One region of the Thermoanaerobacter kivui genome, then DNA from elsewhere that is predicted to be linked to it. Evidence: riboswitches for the same ligand, from Rfam matches in the RefSeq annotation. Region 1 holds a riboswitch; the other holds the start of a gene.

Evidence for each region. A riboswitch is a leader RNA that binds a small molecule or an ion and turns the genes downstream of it on or off. The one in region 1 is predicted to bind S-adenosylmethionine.
Region 2: another riboswitch for S-adenosylmethionine. It lies ahead of metK (methionine adenosyltransferase); the one in region 1 lies ahead of TKV_RS08150 (homocysteine S-methyltransferase family protein).

Annotation. Positions count from the first base shown of each region.
Region 1 covers NZ_CP009170.1:1,601,505-1,609,339, reverse strand. The annotation lists gene cimA (citramalate synthase) at 1-188, shown strand, start outside; gene TKV_RS08175 (DUF1848 domain-containing protein) at 280-1,218, shown strand; gene pepT (peptidase T) at 1,292-2,518, opposite strand; gene TKV_RS08165 (nitroreductase family protein) at 2,537-3,034, opposite strand; gene TKV_RS08160 (glucose-6-phosphate isomerase) at 3,212-4,567, shown strand; gene glgP (alpha-glucan family phosphorylase) at 4,613-6,238, opposite strand; SAM riboswitch class I at 6,487-6,591, shown strand; gene TKV_RS08150 (homocysteine S-methyltransferase family protein) at 6,834-7,835, shown strand, end outside.
Region 2 covers NZ_CP009170.1:462,600-470,434, reverse strand. The annotation lists gene recD2 (SF1B family DNA helicase RecD2) at 1-1,580, opposite strand, end outside; gene metK (methionine adenosyltransferase) at 1,779-2,966, opposite strand; SAM riboswitch class I at 3,025-3,129, opposite strand; gene TKV_RS02310 (rubrerythrin family protein) at 3,299-3,802, opposite strand; tRNA gene TKV_RS02305 (tRNA-Tyr) at 3,942-4,027, opposite strand; tRNA gene TKV_RS02300 (tRNA-Val) at 4,053-4,128, opposite strand; tRNA gene TKV_RS02295 (tRNA-Pro) at 4,133-4,208, opposite strand; gene TKV_RS02290 (phosphodiester glycosidase family protein) at 4,582-6,969, shown strand; gene TKV_RS02285 (hypothetical protein) at 7,272-7,835, opposite strand, start outside.

The DNA of each region.
Region 1 (7,835 bases):
GGTTGACAGATTATAAAGTGAGGGTTTTGGATTCTAATTCTGCAACTGCTGCTAAAGTTAGAGTTATAATAGAGTCGACAGACGGAAAAGATTCATGGAGCACAATTGGGGTTTCTACAGATATTATTGAGGCCAGTTGGAGGGCCCTTGTTGATTCAATAGAGTACAAACTTAATAAAGAAAATTAATTCAAATGCGGAGAAATTGACATGAATTGTCATTAATGTTAAAGTAAAAATGAACATGTCAATTTCTCTTTTTTTGAAAGGAGAAATTTGAATGATAATAAGTGCAAGCAGGAGAACAGATATCCCATCTTTTTACAGTGATTGGTTTTTTAAAAGAATTGAGGAAGGCTATGTTTTGGTGAGGAATCCTTTTAATTTTCATCAAGTCAGTAAAGTTTCTTTAAAGAAAGATGCAGTAGATGGCATTGTGTTTTGGACAAAAAATCCAGAAAAAATGATACCGAAATTGCATTTGATAGAGGACTATGCTTATTATTTTTTATTTACTTTAAATCCCTATGATAAAAGAATAGAGAGGAATGTGCCAGAAAAATCACATATAATTGAAGTTTTTAAAAAGCTGTCTATCAAAATAGGGAAAGAGAGGGTAATTTGGCGTTATGACCCTATTATTTTAACTCCCGAATTTGATATAGAATACCATGTAAAAAGCTTTAAGGAAATAATGTCTAAACTTTATGGCTACACTTCAAAATGTATCATCAGTTTTGTGACCTTTTATCCTAAAGTGCGTAAGAATTTAGAAAAGATAGGGGCTTATGAGATAAATAAAGAACAGAAGTTAGAAATTGCACATAGATTTTCTGAAATAGCGAAAGAGCACTCAATCAAACTTGAGATTTGTGCTGAAGAATTGGATTTATCTTCTTATGGTGTAGAGCATGGAAGATGTATAGACCCGGATTTAATAGGGGAACTTTCAGGGAAAAAACTTGATGTGGGAAAAGATAAAAATCAGAGGAAGCTTTGTGGTTGTGCTGAAAGCGTCGATGTTGGTGCTTATGATACTTGTTTGCATGGTTGTATTTATTGCTATGCAAACAGCAATATAAGTTCTATAAAAGAAAATGCAAAGCAATATGATGTGAATTCTCCACTGTTGTGTAGCAAATTGGCTGAAAATGATGTAATAAAAGAAAGGGGAATTAAATCTTGCGCTATTAGCCAAACTTCAATTTTTGATAAATGAAAAATATGTGTATGTGAAAAACTTTTTTGTTTTAATGGTTGTATTATTAAAGGGATAGCTCCATCGCTATCCCTTATTTTTGTGCATAAAGCTCAATTATTTTTATTATAACTTCGACTGCTTTTTCCATTGCATATGTCGGTATAAATTCATATTTACCGTGAAAATTATGCCCTCCTGTGAATAAATTAGGTGTTGGAAGCCCCATGTAACTTAATCTTGCTCCATCAGTGCCTCCTCTTATAGGCACTACTTTAGGTTCAATGCCTAGTAATTTCATTGCTTCTAATGCTGTATCGACTATGTGCATATGCTTTTCAATTATTTCTCTCATATTGTAATACTGGTCTTTAAGTTCAAGCTCTATTGTGCCTTCACCGTATTTTTTATTTAATGTTTCTACAATGCTTTTTAGGTATCCTTTTTTATCTAAAAAAGTTTGTTTATCAAAATCTCTGATAATATAATACATTTTAGTTTGTTCTACATTGCCTTCAAAATTATTCAAATGATAAAAGCCTTCATATCCTTCAGTATGGGCAGGAGTTTCATGTTCAGGTAACATATTTTGGAGTTCTATTCCAATCAAAATGGAGTTTTTCATTTTACCTTTTGCGGTTCCTGGATGCACATTTCTGCCATTAATTTTGATTTTAGCACTGGCGGCATTGAAATTTTCGTACTCTATTTCTCCAATTCCACCGCCATCTACAGTATAAGCAAAGTCACAGGCAAATTTTTTTACGTCAAATTTGTCAACACCTCTTCCAATTTCTTCATCAGGGGTGAAAGCTACTTTTATATTGCCATGCTTTATTTCAGGATGATTTATTAAATATTCCATAGCTGTTATTATTTCTGCAATTCCTGCTTTATCATCAGCTCCCAAAAGAGTTGTTCCGTCTGTGGTGATTAAAGTTTTTCCTATGTAATTTTTAAGCTCTGGAAATTCAGTAGGAGATAATACTATGTTTTTTTCTTTGTTTAAGATTATATCTTTGCCATCATAATTTTCTATTATCTGAGGCTTTACGTCTTTGCCGCACATGTCAGGACTTGTGTCCATATGAGCTATAAATCCTATTGTAGGGAGTTTTTTGTCAGTATTTGAAGGAAGTAAAGCTGTAACATAACCGTTTTCATCTACATTTACCTCTTTAAGGCCTATTTCTTCAAGCTCATTTGCTAATTCTTTTGCAAATATTACTTGTCCCTCAGTGCTGGGATAAGTTGTTGAGTTTTCATCCGATGTTGTATGATATTTTACATATTTTAAAAATCTCTCCACTACTTTTGACATATTATAACCCTCTTTCATTTAAAATTTTTCCCAATGTAAAACTTCAGATAAAGCTTTTTTATATTTTGGTTGTGGCTCTTCTGCGGGATATCCTAATGATATAATAGAAATCATTCTTAAGTTGTCAGGAATGTTGAGGTATTCGTTTATTTCTTTTTCATAGGTTCTGTTATACCCAGCTACCCAACAGGAACCTATGCCGTAGGCAGTAGCTGCGAGTAATATATTTTCTGTTGCTGCTGAACCATCTTCTAAGTGATGTCTGTTATTTTTATCGCAGTAGACGATGACACAAGCTCCTGCATCTTTAATGAATTTCCCATATGTAGCTTTTTCTGCTATGAATTTAAGTCTTTCTTTGTTTGTTATAACGACGAAATGCCAAGGCTGTGCGTTATTTCCACTGGGAGCAAGCCTTGCGCAGTCTATTATGTCTTCTAATATTTCTTTTGGAATAGGTTTATCTATGTATTTCCTTATACTTCTTCTCTTTTTTAAAGCCTCTAATGCCTCCATAATTTCGCACCTCCTCTTTATATTATATCCCATAAAGTAAAAATTCCAAAAAGATTGACAAAAATTTATGGGTATGTAAAAATAAAGCTAAGTAAACTTATACATACTTTTGAAAAACTTGAACAACATAGATTTATGGTATAAAATAGTATGTAAATCAGGAATGGAGGTTTACATATGAAGAAATTGATAGGTTTTGATTATTCAAAAGCTCTGCAATTTGTAAGTGAAAAAGAAATTGAATATATGGAAAAGCATGCAAAATTATCTCTTGATATGGTGCTTAATAAAAATGCTCAAGGGAATGACTTTTTAGGATGGGTAAGTCTTCCCAAAGATTATGATAAATCAGAGTTTGAACGCATTAAAAAAGCAGCAGAGAAGATTCAATCAGATTCTGATGTGCTTGTAGTTATAGGTATAGGTGGGTCTTATTTAGGGGCAAGAGCGGCAATTGAAATGCTTTCTCATTCATTCTATAATTTATTGCCAAAAGGTAAGAGGAATACGCCGGAGATTTATTTTGCTGGAAACAGCATAAGTTCTACGTATTTAAGTGATTTACTTGAACTTATAGAAAGCAAAGATGTTTCTATAAATGTAATATCTAAATCTGGCACTACCACAGAGCCTGCGATAGCTTTTAGGGTTTTTAGAGATTTCCTTGAGAAAAAATACGGAAAAGAAGGAGCCAAATCAAGAATATATGTAACAACAGATAGAGCAAAAGGAGCTCTTAAAAAACTGGCCGACGAAGAAGGTTATGAAACTTTTGTGATTCCTGACGATGTTGGAGGAAGATACTCAGTTTTGACAGCTGTAGGCCTTCTACCAATAGCAGTAGCAGGCATTAGCATAGACGATATGATGCAGGGTGCTTACGATGCTTCAACAGTCTATACCAAAGACAACCTTAATGAAAATATAAGCATGCAGTATGCAATTTTGAGAAATATTTTGTACAGAAAAGGCAAAGCTATAGAAATACTTGTAAATTATGAGCCAAAGCTTCACTATTTCTCTGAATGGTGGAAACAGCTTTTTGGAGAAAGTGAAGGTAAAGACAATAAGGGAATTTATCCTGCTTCAGTAGATTTTACGACAGATTTGCATTCAATGGGGCAGTTTATACAAGAGGGAAGCAGAAATATTTTTGAAACAGTTTTAAATGTTGAAAAACCTGTTAAAGATATAGTTATAAATGAAGACAAGGACAATATAGATGGGCTTAACTTTTTAGCAGGAAAAACTATAGATTTTGTCAATAAAAAGGCTTTTGAAGGTACATTATTGGCTCATACAGATGGGAATGTTCCTAACCTTGTAGTAAATATCCCTGAAATATCTCCTTACTATTTTGGAAATTTGGTGTATTTCTTTGAGATGGCTTGTGCCATAAGTGGATATATAAATGGTGTCAATCCTTTTGACCAACCAGGGGTAGAGGCTTACAAGAAAAATATGTTTGCACTTTTAGGAAAACCAGGATATGAAAAAGAAAAAGAATTGTTAGAAAAAAGATTGGGAAAATAAATTAAAGGCCGGGCAATTGCGCGGCCTTTTTAAATAGGGGTTGACTTATTTTTTTGTGTACATTAAATCGTAGTATTCTTTTAACATTCTATTTGCTGAAAAAGCATCATAAGTTGTTCTTATGCTTTCTCTCATCATGTTTTCCCATTTCGCTTTATCGTTGTAGTAGGTTGGAACTACTTTATTTAAAAGGACGTCATAGAGTGCTTCAAGGTCGTGTTTGTCTAATTCTTCTATGTTGTCAGACTCAAAACCATCCCCAAATTGCCAGCCATTTACTCCGTCTATACAAGCTTCTGGCCACCATCCATCTAAAATACTTAAATTTAGCACTCCGTTCATGGCGGCTTTCATGCCGGAGGTACCACTGGCCTCTAATGGTCTTCTTGGATTGTTTAACCACACATCAGCGCCTCGAGTAAGCATTTTTCCTATTGTCATGTCGTAATCTTCTAGGAATACTACGCTTTCAGGATATTTCTTTGTCATCTCTATTAATTTTGCGACAATTTTTTTACCTACGTCATCTAATGGATGACCTTTTCCAGAGAACACCATTTGAATTTTTTTAGACCTTAGATAATCACCTATAACTTCGTCATTGGTAAATATAAGGTCGCTTCTTTTGTAAGGAGCAGCTCTCCTTGAAAAACCTATCAAAAGTTTATCAGCGTCTAATTTGACTCCTGTCCTTTGATATATAAAATCAATTAATTCTTGTTTTAAAATATTGTGAGTTTGTAGGAGTCCTTCACCTTTGTTGTAGGCTTCTATTATTCTTTTATCTACCCAAGTGTTTCTATCAATTCCGTTTGTTATTGAAATTATAGGAGCTTTGTTGTCAACATGCTGCCACATTCTGTTTGCAGTTTGACCGTGAAGTTTTGAGACACCGTTTGCAATGCGAGAAAGTCTCAAACCTGCGACTGTCATATTAAAAGGAACACCACCGATTTGAGCCATTTGCTCAATTGAAAGACCATTGTTTGCACCCATGTACATGAGAAGTTCTAAATCGTGAGATTCGTTTCCTTCTTTAACAGGGGTATGGGTTGTAAATACTACTTCTTCTCTTGTAGCTTTCCACGCCTCTTCAAAACTCATATTTTGATTTTCCATTTTCTCTCTTATAAGCTCAATGGCTGCTAATACTGCATGCCCTTCGTTAAAATGATAAACATCTACATCAATTCCCAAAGCTCTTAAAGCTCTTACTCCGCCAATGCCTAATACTATTTCCTGTGCAACTCTTTCTTCACCAAACCATCCATAAAGTTGACCTGTTATCCATCTGTCCCCATTTTCTGGTATATCTGTGTCAAGCAAATACAGAGGAGCATTGTCAAAGTTGTCTACCAACCATACTTTGCAATACACATCTCTATTTCTTATTTTTACTTTTACCTTTACTCCTGTGTCCTTTAAAAAGTCGTACTTACGTGTGTAATTGCGATAGGCATCATAAGGGTATCCGTCTTCACCGATATGTTGTTCTGTATAACCTTGTTTCCACAGTATGCCTATTCCTACTAAAGGCATACCTAATTCTTTTGCGGCTTTTAGATGGTCTCCTGCTAAAATGCCAAGACCACCTGCGTATAGTTTGAAATCTGATTGTAAGCCGTATTCCATGCAGAAATAGGCTACTCTTGGCAATTTTTCATTACTCATGATGAACCTCCTCATTTTCCAAGTGTTAAGTATATTATAATATTAAAAAAATCATTATGCAAGTGGTTGCACAAAAACAAAAAAGAAACTAATGAAAAAATCATTTTACACAATCCTTTCAAAATAAAATTTCTATAATTATAGTGTACCAAATTAGGTAAGACAGTTGCTAAAAATTTTTCTTGACAGAGAAACAAAAACATAGTATCATAAAGCTTAAATAATTTAACAATTTAATACTTTAAAATCTCTTATCGAGAGTGGTGGAGGGACTGGCCCGATGAAACCCGGCAACCGGCATTTTATATGCGTCTTGGTGCCAATTCCAGCAGCGTTTCGCTGAAAGATGAGAGAGTTTTGGTGTCTCTTCTTTTGGCGAAGAGACTTTTTTATTTTTAAAAATGGAGGCGATGTAGATGTTGAAAAATGGAAATTTGTGTACTAAACTTAAGAAAAGGAAGTTTGTTGTGACAGCAGAAATTTCTACGCCAAAAGGAGTGTACAAATGCTGTGTTAGAAATAATTTCAAGAGTTGATGATTTGGCCTGTGATTTTAAAGAAAATAAAGTACAGATGAATTAAATGGAGGTTAAAAATGTTAGACATTTTTAAAGAACTTTCAAATAGAGTGATTGTTTTTGATGGAGCAATGGGGACACAACTTCAAGAGAGGGGTTTAAAAACTGGAGAGTGTCCCGAATATATGAATATAACCCATCCAGAAGTAGTATTTGATATCCACAGGTCCTATATAGAAGCAGGAGCGGATGTGATTGAGACAAATACCTTTGGCGCTAACAGGATAAAATTAGCAAAATATGGACTGGAAAATGAGGTTTTCAATATTGTCACTCAGGCTGTCAAAATTGCCAAAGAAGCTTCCAAAGATAAACCTGTGGCACTTTCTATAGGACCTATTGGAGAACTTTTGACCCCTTATGGAGACATGACTTTTGACGAAGCTTATGATGTTTTTAAAGAAGTAGTTATAGCTGCAGAAAGAGCGGGAGCAGATATTGTTTTAATTGAAACAATGTCAGATATGCTGGAGGCAAAAGCTGCCATTCTTGCTGCTAAAGAGAATTCAAACATGAAAGTTATATGTACAATGACTTTTCAAGAAGATGCAAGGACTCTCATGGGGTCAGACCCTATAACTGTAGTAGTTAGTTTACAAGGGTTAGGATTAGATGCCATTGGCGTTAACTGCTCGACAGGCCCCGATAAAATGGTAAGTGTAGTGGAAAAAATGTCTCAAGTTTCTCGCATACCTATTATTGCACAACCTAATGCAGGTATGCCTGTCATTCGCGACGGCAAAACAGTTTACGACTTAAAACCAGAAGAATTTGCTAGTTTCTTTCCTTTACTTGTTGAAAAAGGTGCCTCTATAGTTGGGGGTTGCTGCGGTACTACTCCACAATATATAAAACTTGTTAAAGAGGCTGTAAAAGATTTAAAGCCAAAAGTCAAAGTAACCAAATTTACAGCTGTAGCTTCTAATACAAAAACAGTTTTCATAGGTGACGATTATCCTTTAAGGGTTATAGGGGAGCGTATTAATCCAACTGGGAAGAAGAAGTTGAGTGAAGCTTTT
Region 2 (7,835 bases), 1.1 Mb from region 1:
TCCAATATGGTTTTTAATATATCCTCTTGGGTGTTAGCATTTATAAAAAAGAAATCACTATTTTTATCGTTATAGGTTGGATATTCTCCATTATTTATCTTGTGAGCATTTACTACTATCAAACTTTGCTTTTGCTGTCTAAAAATTTCTTTTAAACGTATCACTTTTACTATTCCACTGTCTATTATATCTCTTAGGACATTTCCGGCTCCAACAGATGGAAGCTGATCAGCATCCCCTACTAAAATCAGTTTTGCCCCTATAGGTAGGGCTTTTAATAAAGCATTCATAAGCAATATATCTACCATTGAAGCTTCGTCAACTATTATAACGTCGTATTTTAATGGGTCTTTTTCATTTTTGTTAAAGCCCTTCCCTTCTTCCTCCGAATAAGTATATTCTAAAAGCCTATGAATAGTTTTTGCCTCTTTTCCAGTAGCTTCCGTTATCCTTTTTGCGGCTCTTCCTGTTGGGGCTGCAAGAGCCACTTTTTTACCAGCTTTTTCAAAAATACGTATTATACAATTTATTATCGTAGTCTTTCCTGTGCCTGGACCTCCCGTTATGACAACAACAGAATTTTTAACAGCTTCTTCCACAGCCAATTTTTGATTTTCTGCCAACAAAATACCTGTTTCTTTTTCAAAATTTCTAATTTCTTTTTGGACATCTATGCCTAAATCTTCATTTTCCATTAGTGTCATGTTAAACAATCTCTCTGCTGTGTGTAATTCAGCTATATAGTAAGGTATATAGTAAATTCCTACAGTATCATCTTCAAAAGTTTCAATATGTATTTTTTCATTTTGTACTAAAAGCACAAAAGAATCTTCTACTTCTTCTTCACTTACTTCTAACAAACTTGCTGCTTCTTTTTTTAACAATTCTTTTGGCACATAGGTGTGACCATTTGCCGCATACTGCATCAAAACATATCGAGTACCAGAAGATATGCGATATAGAGAATGAGGGTCAACTCCTAGGCTCTCTGCTATTTTGTCTGCAGTTTTAAATCCTATTCCAAATATATCGTCAGCCAATCTGTAAGGGTTTTGCTTAATAATTTCAATCGCGTTGTTTCCGTATTCTTTATAAATCTTTATAGCCATTGCAGTGGAAATACCGTACCCCTGCAAAAACACCATCACTTCTTTTATGCCCTTTTGCATTTCATAAGCTTCACAAATTCTTTTTATCTTCTCATCGCTTAGACCTTTTATTTCTTTTAATCTTTCTGGTGCAGTTTCAATTATATTTAAAGAATCTACGCCAAACTTTTTTACAATTTTTCTTGCTGTAATAGGACCTATTCCAGGAATTAAGCCAGAAGATAAAAACTTTTCTATTCCTTCTAAAGTGGTGGGAGCCAAGGTTTCATAATTTAAAACCCTAATTTGCTCACCATAATCAGGATGTTCTACCCATTCTCCTTCAATTTTAATTCTTTCCCCAATGTTTACATAAGGCATATAACCTACAGCAGTGACTACTAAACCTTGGGTACTTAATTCTAAAACCGTATAACCATTTTGTTCATTTCTAAAAATTATTTCTTCAACTACACCCTCTATGTCAATCATAGCCGATTCTCCTGTTTTAATTCTTTTCTTTATTTAATTTTACCTTATATTTAAAGCAAATTAAAGCCAATTCATTTCTTTTTTTCAATTTTTGTGGTATAATTAAGGTAGCGAAGCGTTTACAAAACATAAATTCTATGGCATTAAAAAAGATATATAAAAAATGCCAGAAGCCCGGGTTTACCCGGGCTTTCAAATTTATATTCCTGCCAATTTTCTTAATATATCTACTTTGTCTGTTTTCTCCCATGGGAGGTCTAAGTCGTGTCTTCCAAAGTGGCCATAAGCTGCAACTTGTCTATAAATAGGTCTTCTTAAATCTAAATCCCTAATTATAGCTGCAGGTCTTAAATCAAAAACTTGTTTTACAATTTCCGAAATCTTTTCATCTGATATTTTACCTGTGCCAAAAGTATCAATACCTATTTCAAGAGGTGTAGCAACACCTATCGCATAAGCTAATTGCACTTCACACTTCTTAGCAAGTCCTGCTGCCACAATATTTTTTGCCACATATCTTGCAGCATAACTTGCGGATCTATCAACTTTTGTAGGGTCTTTACCAGAAAAAGCTCCGCCTCCGTGCCTTGCATATCCGCCATAGGTGTCTACAATAATTTTTCTTCCTGTAAGTCCGCTATCACCTTGAGGTCCACCAATTACAAACCTTCCTGTGGGATTTACAAAAATTTTAGTCTTATCATCTATCATATTTTCAGGAATTATAGGTTTTATTACATGTTCAATAATATCTCTTTCAATAGTATCGTGATCAATCTCAGGTGCATGTTGAGCTGATACTACAACAGAATCTACCCTCACAGGCCTGTCATCTTCATACTCTACTGTTACTTGTGTTTTACCATCTGGTCTTAAATAGCTTAATGTCCCGTTCTTTCTAACTTCCGCCAGTCTTCTTGCAAGCTTGTGAGCTAGCATTATAGGCATAGGCATTAATTCTTCTGTTTCATCGCAAGCAAAACCAAACATTAAACCCTGGTCTCCAGCGCCAATAGCCTCAATTTCCGAATCTGAAAGTTCTCCTCTTTTAGCTTCTAATGCCTTGTCTACACCGAGGGCAATATCCGGTGATTGCTCATCAATAGAAGTGATAACCGCACAAGTATCAGCGTCAAAACCGAATTTTGCTCTAGTATAGCCAATTTCTTCTACTACTTTCCTTACAACTTTCGGTATGTCTACATAACAATCTGTAGTAATTTCACCCATTACTAAAACCAAACCGGTAGTTACAGCAGTCTCACAAGCAACTCTGGCATAGGGATCTTTTTTCAAAATTTCATCTAATATTGCGTCAGAAATCTGATCACAAATTTTATCAGGATGCCCCTCTGTGACTGATTCAGATGTAAACAGTCTACGCATTTTTTTCTATTCCTCCTTAAAAACAAAATAAAACCCCTTCCAAAAGAAGAGGCACATACCCTCATCTTTCAGAAGCATGCTTCTGAGAGAATTAGCACCTTGTCCTATAGGACAGGTTGCTGGGTTTCATCGGGCTCTTTCCCTCCACCTCTCTTGATAAGAGCATGTTATTAAATTTTCTGTTGTTTACTATACCACAATTTATTTGCTATGTCAAACATTTTTGCATTAAAGGTGTGTGTCACAACTGTGTAGGTTGCTGACGTTTTACACACACTGCATCAAAAAAGAGCATGACAAAACATGCTCTTTTTTGATTTGAAAAATTATATTTAAAATGCCACAAACTTTTCTCCCGGAACGCCGCAAACAGGACATTTTTCTGGCAATACGTCAACAGATGTATATCCGCAAACAGGGCATATGTAAACTTTTGATATTTTAATGTCTTCTCCTTTTAAGGCAGCTTCTTTTGCCTCAGTATACAATTTTGCGTGTATTTTTTCTGCTTCTATGGCATAATGTATGCTCTTTTTAGCTCCAGCCTCTTCCTGAAGCTCTGCAACAGCGTTATAAGCAGGATACATTTCTTCTACCTCAAATGTTTCACCTGCTATTGCTTTTTCAAGATTCTCAACAGTATTTCCAACTTCTCCAAGAATCTTATAGTGATTTGTAGCATGTACCAATTCAGCATAAGAAATAGCTCTGAAAAGTCTTGCGATGTTAGGTTTTCCTTCTTTTTCAGCTACATCAGCAAAAATTTGATACTTCATGTGAGCCTGGCTTTCTCCAGCGTAAGCTTCACTTAAATTGTGTTTTGTCATTTCTCTCATAAATATTTCCTCCTTAATTCAATATTTTTATCAGGAGATAATAATTTTCTCTTTCAAATAATATTATACTACACTTTTTTACCATGTCAAGATGCTTGAGGGAGAAAATAAAAAAAGACCTTTCGGTCTTCTTTTTCGATGGTGGAGGGAGATGGATTCGAACCATCGAAGGCGATAGCCAACAGATTTACAGTCTGCCCCCTTTGGCCGCTTGGGTATCCCTCCACACTTTTGATTTTTATATAAATAATGGTGGTCGCAATAGGACTCGAACCTATGACCCCCTGCTTGTAAGGCAGGTGCTCTCCCAGCTGAGCTATACGACCACACTGGTCGGGATGGAGGGACTTGAACCCCCGACCCCATGCTCCCAAAGCACGTGCGCTACCAACTGCGCCACATCCCGCTATCAGTGACGAAATAAATTATAATAGAAAAAACAAAATTTCACAATAGGCATAGAAGCTTAAAAATGGCCGTTTTATTGATTTATCGCTTGCAATCTTTAATTTTTTTAAGAATACGCCATATTTTAAACTGTACGCTTTAAAGTATAAGCAGAGAATTTTTTGAACTTTCACTCATAATAACAAGCTTAATTAAAATAACTTTATCCTTAGGATAAACTTAGTGTTTTAATTTTATTTTCTCAGCAAATAATAAATGTTAACCAAATATTTATCTTTTTGTAATATACCTGTAATAATACAATGCTACAATTAACTTGCTAAAGAAAACGTACGTAAAACACAATAAAAAAAACAACAGGAGGGATATAATTGCGCATTAAAAAAATCTTATCTTTATGTATCAGCATTCTTCTTCTATTCTTAGCTTTTCCAATACAAAATGTAAAGGCTGATACATATACAATCCTTGAGACAAAAGAATTTACGGAAAATTTAAGTAAGGGAGTTGTACATAAAAATATAACCTATTTTACGACTGAAGGATGGATAAACATAAATGTGTTAAAAGTGGATTTGACTGATAAATACACTGATGTATCGGTGATTTTCAATCCCACTGGCATAAAAGATAGAATGACGGTGCGGGATATGGCAAATGCTTATGGTGCCGTAGCTGCTGTGAATGGCGATTTCTTCGATACAAAAACAGGATTCGTAATAGGAGCAACAGTAAAAGATGGAAGGTTAATAACAGACCCTTCAAATGTGGGTAAATTGGCTACTTTTTTCATTGACGCAAATGGGGTTCCCTCTATAGAATATTGGTCAAAAAGCATGTCCGTTACTCTTCCAAACGGCACAAAACTTCCTCTTGCCGCAATAAATAAAATAAGTAGCACTTTTGAGTATTTAGTAATGTTTACAAGAGACTGGTTTACAACATCTCCGGGGGCAAACAAAAATATACCTCAGTTAGTAGAAGTGGTTGTAGATGGTAACGACAGGGTATTAGAAGTGCGTCAAGGACAGCCTTCTGTCGAAATACCACAAGGCGGATATGTGTTGGCTGGTGCAGGTTATGTAGGTGAAAATTTACTCACTTTAAAGCCAGGAGATATAATACAAAAAGACATAAATACAAATCCTCCCTTTCAAAATCTCAAAATGGCTGTAAGTGGCGGCACAATCCTTGTAAAAGACGGAAAAATTGCGCCTTTCACTCATGAAATAAAAGGCTACACAGCACGAACAGCAATTGGATATACTAAAGACAAAAAATATTTGATCATCGCAACTGTTGACGGCACTTCAAGCCGTGGAATGACACAAAAAGAAATGGCAAATTTAATGATATCTTTAGGTGCATATGATGCTTTAAACTTAGACGGTGGCGGGTCAACACAAATGGCTATAAGGCCATTGGGGGATACTGACGCTAAACTTGCAAATTATGCTCCTGAAGGCTATGAAAGAAAAGTAGCAAATGGAATAGGAATATTTAACACAGCTCCTAAGGGAAATCTATACGCTTTAAAATTAGAAGTATCAGATACTAACGTGTTTAAAGGACTTCACAGAACAATTACAGTTAAAGGATACGATGAAAATTACAATCCTGTCACAATTAATCCCGAAGAAGTTTTATTTTCAGTAAATGGGATTACTGGAGTATTCAGTGGTAACACTTTTATGCCAACAAGCGTGGGAGAAGGCATTATAACTGCAAGAGTAGGCAATGTCATTGGGACTATCAAGATAAATTCTCTTGACAAGCCTGTGGATATACGGTTTAACCCTGCTAATATAGTCGTTGATAAAAACAAAGCAGTACCCATAACAGTCACAGCAAAGAACATAAAAGGTTACAGAGCTTTAATAGAACCGCAAGATATCACTTGGGATGTTTATAACAACATTGGCAATATAGATAGCAAGGGAGTATTTATATCCTCTAATTTCGATGTGAATGGTGCACTTGTCGTAAATATACTGGGAGAAAAAGCCATTTTACCCGTTAAAGTAGGGCAAGGTTCAGAATTTGACACGTCAGTACTTCCTAAAGTTACAGAATTTACACAGATAGACCCATCAAATAAAGAAGTGCCTGTGAAAAATACTTCTAATTCTTTTAAGTTTATGGTATTTGGCGATACAAAATACAACACCCTTTTGAAGTTGCAAATATCTTTAAAAGCGGCTGATATTGCAAACAAAGAATACCCACTGGCTATATTTTTAGGAGATGTAAATGAAAAAGTCTTAAATAATTTGAAGGTTAAATATATCACCACCGGTGATAAGTATAAAGTATATAATTATAACAATTCTACATTTATTGTACTTAACAATCGCAGTGGAAGTCTTTTAAGTCCCGATAAAAACCAATGGACTTGGTTTAAAGAACAATTGAAAAATGTAAAAGGAGATAACCTTTTTGTCATACTTCCTAAACCAGTATGGGGAAGTGATGGTTTTAAAGACGTAAAAGAAGCTGCTTTATTTGAAGAAACTCTAAAAGAATTTAACAAAAATACAGGTAAAAATGTGTGGATTATATATAACAGCAAAAGCAAGTTTTACACTACTTTAAATGATGAAATAAGATACATCACAACTTATGGTACCGACGTAGAAGGCAATACCAATGACATATACAATGACTTTGGTTTTATCTCTGTAATGGTAAACGGCAAAGAAGTAAACTATCAGTTTAAAAATCTTATAAATAAATTAGCGAAATTTAAAAACCCTTTCTGATTTTAACAAAGGGTCAGCTTGTTTACAAAGTCAAAAATTTTTAAAATAGGATATTTTGCATCGTCATTCCGATGTTCCAAAGCGACAAAACTAAGCTCGACCTTCGGGTTCCGGCAGGGTACCGGGCACATTCGACATCCTTGTCTTAGTGCCCGCCTTCGCCATCCTTGGCTACGGCCCTGCCTCCACCCTTGGTCTTGCTAAGTTTTGTTGCCGCTTTGTCACAAGTCGTTCCTTATGCAAAATATTCTATTTTCGAAAGTTTGTCTATAAGCTGACCCCTTCTAATTTTAAGAAAGGGTTTATTTTTTTGCAAAATATTCATTTGCTATTTCTACAAGGTACCTAACATCTTCAGAAGAAAGCTTATTTTTTAATATTTCCATTATTTTGTCATTATCCTTTTGTGTCAAGCCCTTCTGAGCTATTTTCATAATTTCGTTCATATCCTCTGTCCCTAATTTAAGGATAATATTCATTACTCTGATTTTTTGTGAAGGTTCCATCTCATTTTGCACTTGTAAAATCTTCTCTGGAGTAATTATTATGTTGTTATAGCCATTATTTTCCTTTTGCACTTTTTTGTTATTTCCCAAATCATAAACTTCTATGTTTTTTTGTTTAAGCAGGTCCTCCAACATTTTCTCTTTGAAAATCTTTACTTTTATGGCGTTTTCACTTCTTTGGTTTCTTTTTGCCATTTCTTTTTCTTCTTTATCTACTTTTGAACTGGCAGTTTTCTCTTCTACACAAATCGCCTCATTTTCTTTTGTAAGCTGGGTTTCATTTTTATTCCACAAATTTTGTTGAGAGAAATAAATAGGTTCTTCAAACTTTGTCTTCAACATAAACATAGTAGTAAAAAG